DNA from 2 places in the Pseudomonas sp. S3_A09 genome. Region 1 is predicted to be linked to the other one. Evidence: predicted binding sites of a transcription regulator. Region 1 holds the regulator's gene; the other holds the start of a gene.
What was found. Region 1 encodes FliA, which starts transcription of late flagellar genes. Its sites were predicted from a motif close to CTAAAGTTTNNNNNNNNNNNGCCGNTAA; they were not measured.

Region 1 (4,209 bases):
GGAAGAGGGCGGTGTGATCGCCATGGTCGGCCCTGCCGGCATGGGCAAGACCACCACCCTGGCCAAGCTGGCGGCCCGTTACGTACTCAAATACGGCGCACAGAATATCGCGCTGGTGAGCATGGACAGCTACCGTATTGGTGCCCAGGAGCAGCTCAAGACGCTGGGCCGTATTCTCAATGTATCGGTGACTCACGTCGACCCGGGCCAGTCCCTGGCCAACGCCCTCGACCCGCTGCTGCGCAAACGCGTGGTATTGATCGATACCGCCGGCCTGCAAGCCAGCGACCCGGCATTGCGCATGCAGCTTGAAAGCCTGGCCGGACGTGGCATCAAATCGAAAAACTACCTGGTGCTTGCAACCACCAGCCAGAAACAGGTTCTTACCGCTGCGTATCACAGCTACAAACGCTGCGGCCTGGCCGGTTGCATCCTCACCAAGCTCGACGAAACCGCGAGCCTGGGCGAGGTGTTGAGCCTGGCCATCAGTCATGAATTGCCGGTCGCTTACCTGACCGACGGGCCGCGGATCCCGGATGATCTGCATCTGCCGCGCCGTCATCAGTTGGTCAGCCGTGCAGTCAGCGTGCAAATGCAAGAAGAGCCTAGCGAGGAAGCGATGGCTGATATGTTCGCCGACCTTTATCACAACCCGGCAAAACGGGTCGGTTGAGGGCAGGATGAACACCGTGAAATGTATCTACATCGATGGTCTGCAAGCGATTCACGCGGCCAAGCCATGTAGCCTGCGTCTAAGCAAGACAAGGTAAAGAAATAAAATGGGCAGCATGCATCCCGTACAGGTGATCGCGGTGACCGGCGGCAAAGGTGGCGTCGGGAAAACTAACGTGTCAGTGAATTTGTCCCTGGCCCTGGCAGAGCTTGGCCGTCGCGTCATGCTGTTGGATGCTGACCTGGGCCTGGCGAACGTCGACGTTCTGCTGGGGCTGACGCCCAAACATACCCTTGCCGATGTGATCGAGGGCCGCTGCGAGCTGCGCGATGTGCTGCTGCAGGGCCCCGGTGGCATCCGCATCGTGCCGGCTGCCTCGGGCACCCAGAGCATGGTGCACCTGAGCCCGGCGCAGCATGCCGGCCTCATCCAGGCGTTCAGTGATATCGGCGATAACCTCGACGTGCTGGTGATTGACACCGCCGCCGGGATCGGCGAGTCCGTGGTCAGCTTCGTGCGCGCCGCGCAGGAAGTGTTGCTGGTGGTCTGCGACGAACCCACCTCGATCACCGACGCCTACGCCCTGATCAAACTGCTTAACCGTGACTACGGCATGAACCGCTTCCGCGTCTTGGCCAACATGGCCCAGAGCCCGCAGGAAGGGCGCAACCTGTTCGCCAAGTTGACCAAGGTCACGGATCGTTTCCTCGATGTCGCCTTACAATACGTCGGCGCAGTGCCCTACGACGAGTGTGTGCGCAAGGCTGTGCAAAAGCAGCGTGCAGTCTACGAAGCGTTCCCTCGTTCCAAGTGCGCATTGGCGTTCAAGGCTATTGCCCAGAAGGTCGATACCTGGCCGTTGCCCGCCAACCCACGGGGGCATCTGGAGTTTTTCGTCGAGCGATTGGTGCATCAGACGAGCGCAGGACCCGTGCTATGACAGCGACTGGCTACAACGCTTACAAGAGGTCTGCCCGTGACAGTCAGGGCGAGTTGATCGAGCGCTACGCGCCCTTGGTCAAGCGCATTGCCTACCACCTGCTGGCACGCCTGCCGGCCAGCGTCCAGGTCGAAGACCTGATCCAGGCGGGCATGATCGGCCTGCTCGAAGTGTCGACCAAATATGACGCGAGCAAGGGCGCGAGTTTCGAGACGTATGCGGGGATCCGTATCCGTGGTGCGATGCTTGATGAGGTGCGTAAAGGTGACTGGGCGCCGCGTTCGGTGCATCGCAATACGCGCATGGTCAGTGACGCAATTCGCGCAATTGAAGCAAAAACCGGTCGCGACGCTAAAGATCACGAAGTTGCGGCCGAACTCCAATTGAGTCTCGACGATTACTACGGGATTTTGAACGATACCTTGGGCAGCCGCCTGTTCAGTTTCGACGACCTGTTGCAGGACGGCGAACACGAAGGGCTGCACGAGGACGGCGCGAGCGCTCATATGGAGCCATCGCGTGACCTGGAAGATGAGCGTTTCCAGGGGGCGTTGGCGGACGCGATTGCCAATTTGCCGGAGCGTGAGCGACTGGTGTTGGCGTTGTACTACGACGAAGAGCTGAACCTCAAGGAAATCGGTGAGGTCCTGGGGGTCAGCGAGTCGCGGGTCAGCCAGTTGCACAGCCAGTGCGCAGCCCGCTTGCGGGGGCGTTTGGGAGAGTGGCGAGCGCGCTGACAGGCAGTGTGGGGACACTGCAGACGAGACCGTGAGGGCGACCAGCCTTCGCGGGTTCGACCCGTGGTGCCCTCGGCAGTCCTTTTTGTGTAATGCCTGTTGATTGAAATGGCGCGTCCAGGTGCTGGGCGCGTTTAAGACTGCTTGGAGGTCGAATTGGACAAGAACATGAAAATCCTCATCGTTGATGACTTCTCAACGATGCGGCGGATCATAAAAAACCTGTTGCGTGACCTTGGGTTCACTAACACGGTCGAGGCGGATGACGGCATTACGGCCATTCCGATCCTCAACAGCGGGAGCATCGACTTTCTGGTAACGGACTGGAACATGCCGGGCATGACCGGTATCGACTTGCTGCGCCACGTACGTGCTGACGAAAAGCTGCGCGGCCTGCCTGTGCTGATGGTGACCGCCGAAGCCAAGCGTGAGCAGATCATCGAAGCCGCCCAAGCTGGGGTAAACGGTTACGTGGTCAAGCCATTCACTGCATTGGCCTTGAAAGAGAAGATTGAAAAAATCTTCGACCGCATCGGTCATTGATGCTGCCACGGGGGAGCTATGGAGCATAAAGAATCATCGCAGGCCGACTTCGAGTCGACCCTGAAAAAGCATGCTCACCAGTTGGTCGAAAGCCTTGAAAAAGGTCAGTTCGGCGACGCGGTGCAGTTGATCCATGAGCTCAACCAGACCCGTGATCGCGGCCTGTACCAGGAAGTGGGCAAGCTCACACGCGAGCTGCACAGTGCGATCGTCAATTTCCAGATTGACCCACACATGCCCCAGGCTGAGGAAATCTCGCAGATCACTGATGCCACCGAACGCCTGTCCTATGTGGTCAGGCTGACTGAGGCAGCGGCCAACCGCACCATGGACCTGGTGGAAAACGCCACGCCTCTGGTCAACGGTATGGCCAACGAAGCCCAGGCCCTGAGCAACGACTGGGGCCGTTTCATGCGCCGCGAAGTCGGCGCTGAAGAGTTTCGTGAGTTGGCGCGTCGGGTCGAAGGGTTCTTGTCACGCAGCGAGCAGGAAAACCGCACGGTTTCCAGCAACCTCAACGACATTCTGCTCGCCCAGGATTACCAGGACCTCACCGGTCAGGTGATCAAGCGTGTGACCCAGTTGGTCACCGAAGTGGAAAGCAACTTGCTCAAATTGGTGCTTATGGCAGGCCAGGTTGACCGTTTTGCCGGCATTGAACATGACCGCGAAGCGATCCTCTCGGAAAAAGATCCAAAAAAACATCTCGCCAAGGGTGAAGGTCCGCAGATTCATGCCGATAAACGTGAAGACGTTGTATCGGGTCAAGATGATGTTGATGACCTGTTATCCAGTTTAGGCTTCTAAGGAGCACCCACATGAGCTTCGGCGCCGATGAAGAAATCCTTCAGGATTTCCTTGTAGAGGCCGGCGAAATTTTAGAGCAGTTGTCCGAGCAACTGGTCGAGCTGGAAAGCCGACCGGATGATGCGAACCTGCTCAATGCAATTTTTCGCGGTTTTCACACTGTAAAAGGGGGCGCCGGCTTCCTCCAGCTCCATGAGCTGGTGGAATGCTGCCACATTGCCGAGAACGTGTTCGACATCCTGCGCAAGGGTGAGCGTCACGTTGATTCGGAATTGATGGACGTGATTCTCGAAGCACTGGATGCGGTCAACGGCATGTTCAGCGAAGTCCGCGAACGTGCCCCGATCACCGCGGCCACTCCGGAACTGTTGGCTGCGCTGGCACGTTATGCGGAGCCCGCCGACCTGTCGGCTGCGCCGGTAGCAGAAGCAGCACCCGAGCCAGTGGCTGAGGCCGAGCCGGATGTGACCGACAGCGAATTCGAGCAGTTGCTCAACTCCCTCAGTGCC
Region 2 (4,209 bases), 360 kb from region 1:
GCTGCTCCATCAGTTTGTTGAGACGGCTGGATACCAGGTACTGCTTGTTTTCACCGAGCAATATGCCACAGGCTTTTTCCAGGAAGACCCGGAACTGCTCGAAATCCAAATTACCCGTAGACAATGATACCGCCTCTTAAATCGTGTGACCGCCAGGGGAAATGCCCCCTAGCCGTGATCTGCTGCCTTGATCCGGTCGACTACCCGGGATGCCAGGTCATCAGGACGGAATTTGGCCAGGAAGTCATCGGCACCGACCTTCTTGACCATCGCCTGGTTGAATACCCCCGACAACGAAGTATGCAGGATGATGTGCAATTTTTGCATGCGTGGATCGTTGCGTATCTCGGCCGTGAGGGTGTAGCCGTCCATTTCCGGCATCTCGATGTCGGAGATCATCATCAAGAATTCTTCTTCCGGCTTCTTGCCGTCGTCCACCAGCTTGCGCAGGTAATCCAACGCTTGGCGACCGTCGTTGAGGGCCACTACCTCCACGCCGACGGTCTGCAGGCAACGGGTCACCTGTTTACGCGCCACCGAGGAGTCGTCCACCGTCAGCACCCGCAGGGAAACGGCCTTGTGCGCGGTTTCGGCGTCCACCACCCCCACGGAAATCGTTTCCGAGGTCGGCGCCACTTCGGCGAGGATCTTCTCCACGTCGATGATTTCCACCAACTGGTTATCCACCCGTGTCACCGCCGTGAGGTAGTGATCGCGACCGGTGCCCTTGGGCGGCGGATGGATCTCTTCCCAGTTCATGTTGACGATGCGCTCCACCGAGCGCACCAGAAAACCCTGGGTCTTGGTGTTGTACTCGGTAATGATAACGAACGGGCTCTCACGGTCCTGCAATCCTGCCGAACCCGTGGCCAGGGCCAGGTCAAGAATCGGGATCGTCGCACCACGGATGTTGGCAACGCCACACACCACCGGGCTGGACTTGGGCATGATCGTCAACTTGGGGCATTGCAGCACTTCCCGCACCTTGAACACGTTGATGCCATACAGCTGCTTGCCATCCAGGCGAAAAAGCAACAACTCCAGGCGATTCTGCCCTACCAGCTGTGTGCGCTGGTTTACTGAATCCATTACTCCTGCCATGCCTTGACTCCCACGCTGAACCTTTGGCCATACCTATAAGGGCAGTGACGCGCACCAACGCTAAACGGCACGGCCTTTGCTATTTATTGGTCATGGATATTAAAACGACAGTTTCCCGACGCCCCATCCTGACACGGTTTCGCAGATTGCTCTGCGCACCGCTGGTGTTGCTTGCCCTAGGCCTGGGCACTACGGCCCGTGCGGACAACGTCACCTTGCCTGATCTACTTATCGGCGTCACCCAAGGCTTTCTTGAGTTCACTGTAGAAGATTATCTGGCGACCACCCAGACACCGGGGCGTTATGAAATCCAGGTCAACCAACTGGACCCGCGCTTGCGCATGCCAAAGTGCGACAAGGAATTGACAGCCACCCTGGAAAGCCCCGCTCAGCCGATTGGCCGGGTGACGGTCAAGGTGCGCTGCGACGGCGCCTCGCCCTGGACGGTGTTCGTGCCGGCCCAGGTGAAGCTGTTCCGTGATGTAGTGGTGGTGGCTCGCCCACTCAAGCGCACCGGGATCATCGATTTTGAGGACGTTGTACTACGCGAACGCGACATCAGCATGATCAGCCAGGGCTACCTGACGTCCCTCGACCAGGCCATCGGGCAAAAATTGACCCGACCAGTGGTCACTGACCAAGTCATCACTCTGGTGCATCTTGAGCAAGCCGAGGTGATTCGCAAGGGCGACCAAGTGGTGATTTCCGCCAGCAGCGGTGCGCTTCAAGTGAAGATGCCGGGGGAAGCGCTGTCCAACGGCGGCATGAGCGAACAGATTCGCGTCAAGAACCTCAACTCCAACCGCGTGATCAAAGCGCGGGTGACAGCCCCTGGGCAAGTCGAGGTCGCGTTATAGATTACTGGTACAGGACGCTGGGTTTTCCTACACTGTGCATGAGAAGTGCCGTGCGGAGATTTATTGTCATTCGCGCCTAAAGTTTGTCCGGGTATGGCCGAAAACATGGCAAGCGTCCAAATACCCAGAGGTTTTTTGATCATGGTCATCGATTTCAGTCGTTTAAATAACACCCCGACCACGTCGGCCCCTACGCGAGCTACTGGCACCAAGGACAGCGTAGAAGCCAAGGCCCAGCCACTGCCTGCCAAGGCGGAACAGGCCAGCGCCAGCCAGAGCGGGGAATCCGTACACCTGAGCAATGAGGCTCAACAGTTGCAGAAGGTCACTGACTCGCTGCGCGATCAACCGGTGGTCAATAAAGCCCGTGTGGCCGAATTGAAACAGGCAATCGCCGATGGCAGCTATCAAGTCGACAGCAACCGTGTAGCCAGCAAGCTGCTTAATTTCGAAGCCGAGCGCTAGGCAAAGGCCTGCGCCGGGCTTTTGGACGCTTAAACCCCAAGGCCAGCCATGCATCACGACGAAAATCTGCTTCAACTGATCATTGATGATCTAGCGCCGACACAACAGCTGCTCGAGCTGCTCAGGGAGGAATCCCTGGCCCTCTACGGCCGAGACATGCCCCTGTTGGAAGAAATCCTGGCGCGCAAGCAATCGCTGATTGTCCTGCTGGAACAGCACGGCAAGAAACGCAGCCAGATCCTGACCAGCCTGGGCCTGCCGGCAGACCATGACGGCCTGGCACAGTTGGCCAGCCACTCCACGGTTGGCGATCAATTGCTGGCCCAGAGCAAAGAACTCAATCAATTGCTCACCCAGTGCCAGGAAGCCAACCTGCTCAACGGTCAGTCGATCCAGCTTCAGCAAGCCACGACCGCCAACCAGTTGCGCATACTTCACGGCGGCGAGCCCCCGGCGCTTTACAACGCTCAAGGCTCCACCTCGCGCCTGGTCAAGCCAAGCACCCGCAGCCAAGCCTGACGCCGGATTACAGCGCGACCTATCCAAGGCGCGCCACATACTGGCAAAATGCCCGCTCTTGCGTGTAGTCGTATTTTGTCTGGAGATGGAAGAACCGTGTTCAACGCCCTTAATGCGGAAGATGCTCCGCAGCCACCCAAGGTCCTCACCACCCCTCTGGAAATCGCCAGCACTTTGCGGATGCTGCAAGACAGCCATGACCCGCTGATCATCACCTTCCATGAACGCAGCCAGCGCTTCCAGAGCTACCTGGTGGACGTCAATCGGGACAGCGGCACCCTGGCCCTGGATGAAATGATCCCCCGTGACGGCGAACGCTACCTGGAAAACGGTGAACCCTTCCGCATCGAAGGCTTCCACGAGGGTGTACGCGTTGCCTGGGAAAGCAACGGCAGCCTGAGCATCAGCGAAAAGGACGGCCACCGCATCTACACCGGCAACATGCCCGACGAAGTGGTCTACCATCAGCGCCGCAATGCCTTCCGCGCCGCCTTGAAGCTGGCACAACTGGTCAACATCGAGCTGGGTGGCGAGAAGCTCAAGGCGCCTATCAGCGGCAAGCTGCTGGATATTTCCGCCACTGGCTGCAAATTGCGCTTTGAAGGGGATATCTCCGAGCGACTGCAACTGGGCCAGGTCTATGACCGTTTTATCGCCGCCCTGCCCTTTGGCAGCATGACCACCGCTGTCGAACTGCGTTACCTGCATTTCGAAGAGAAGATCAACACGACCTTCGCCGGCGTGCGCTTCCACAACATGAGCGGCTTGGTGCAGCGCCAGGTCGAGCGGTTCGTGTACCAACTGCAACGCGAAGCACGTCGCTTCGACAAAGACGACGATTTTTAACACTTAACGATCGCGGCAAAAAAAACGGGCAGATCCTGATGGGATCTGCCCGTTTTGCATTCAGGGGCGCGCCCTGCTCAAGTCGTGAGGATGCTCGTCTGGCCCCACAGGCTCAGGCGGCCCGACAAAGGCTGGCTCCTCCACTTCTGGGGCCGGCTCGGCTTCCGGCTCAGGTTCCGGGACCGCAGTTTGCATTTGCTCCTGCACCACCGCCTCATCCACCCGCGGATCAAGTGCCGCTACCAACGGCGAGCTGGACATGCTGTCGGGCATCGCCACGTGGTGCAACGGTGCATCGTCCACCTGATGCAGGTTGGTCACCGCTTTGGGCCGAATACGCCACACCAGGATCAACGCACACAGGCTGAAAAACGCATACAGCATCTGGCTGCCGAACAGCTTCATCACCACACCGGCGAGC

Region 2: flgM (flagellar biosynthesis anti-sigma factor FlgM) is a predicted target of FliA. The motif match lies at 2,035-2,062, and genes of this name have one in related genera.

The regions. Positions count from the first base shown of each region.
Region 1 covers NZ_CP162752.1:781,055-785,263, reverse strand. The annotation lists gene flhF (flagellar biosynthesis protein FlhF) at 1-673, shown strand, start outside; gene fleN (flagellar synthesis regulator FleN) at 780-1,613, shown strand; gene fliA (RNA polymerase sigma factor FliA) at 1,610-2,350, shown strand; gene AB4N92_RS03725 (chemotaxis response regulator CheY) at 2,519-2,893, shown strand; gene AB4N92_RS03720 (protein phosphatase CheZ) at 2,912-3,700, shown strand; gene AB4N92_RS03715 (chemotaxis protein CheA) at 3,712-4,209, shown strand, end outside.
Region 2 covers NZ_CP162752.1:1,137,713-1,141,921, forward strand. The annotation lists gene cheR (protein-glutamate O-methyltransferase CheR) at 1-124, opposite strand, end outside; gene AB4N92_RS05370 (chemotaxis protein CheV) at 169-1,101, opposite strand; gene flgA (flagellar basal body P-ring formation chaperone FlgA) at 1,194-1,958, shown strand; gene flgM (flagellar biosynthesis anti-sigma factor FlgM) at 2,100-2,423, shown strand; gene AB4N92_RS05385 (flagella synthesis protein FlgN) at 2,472-2,942, shown strand; gene AB4N92_RS05390 (flagellar brake protein) at 3,039-3,788, shown strand; gene AB4N92_RS05395 (MFS transporter) at 3,849-4,209, opposite strand, start outside.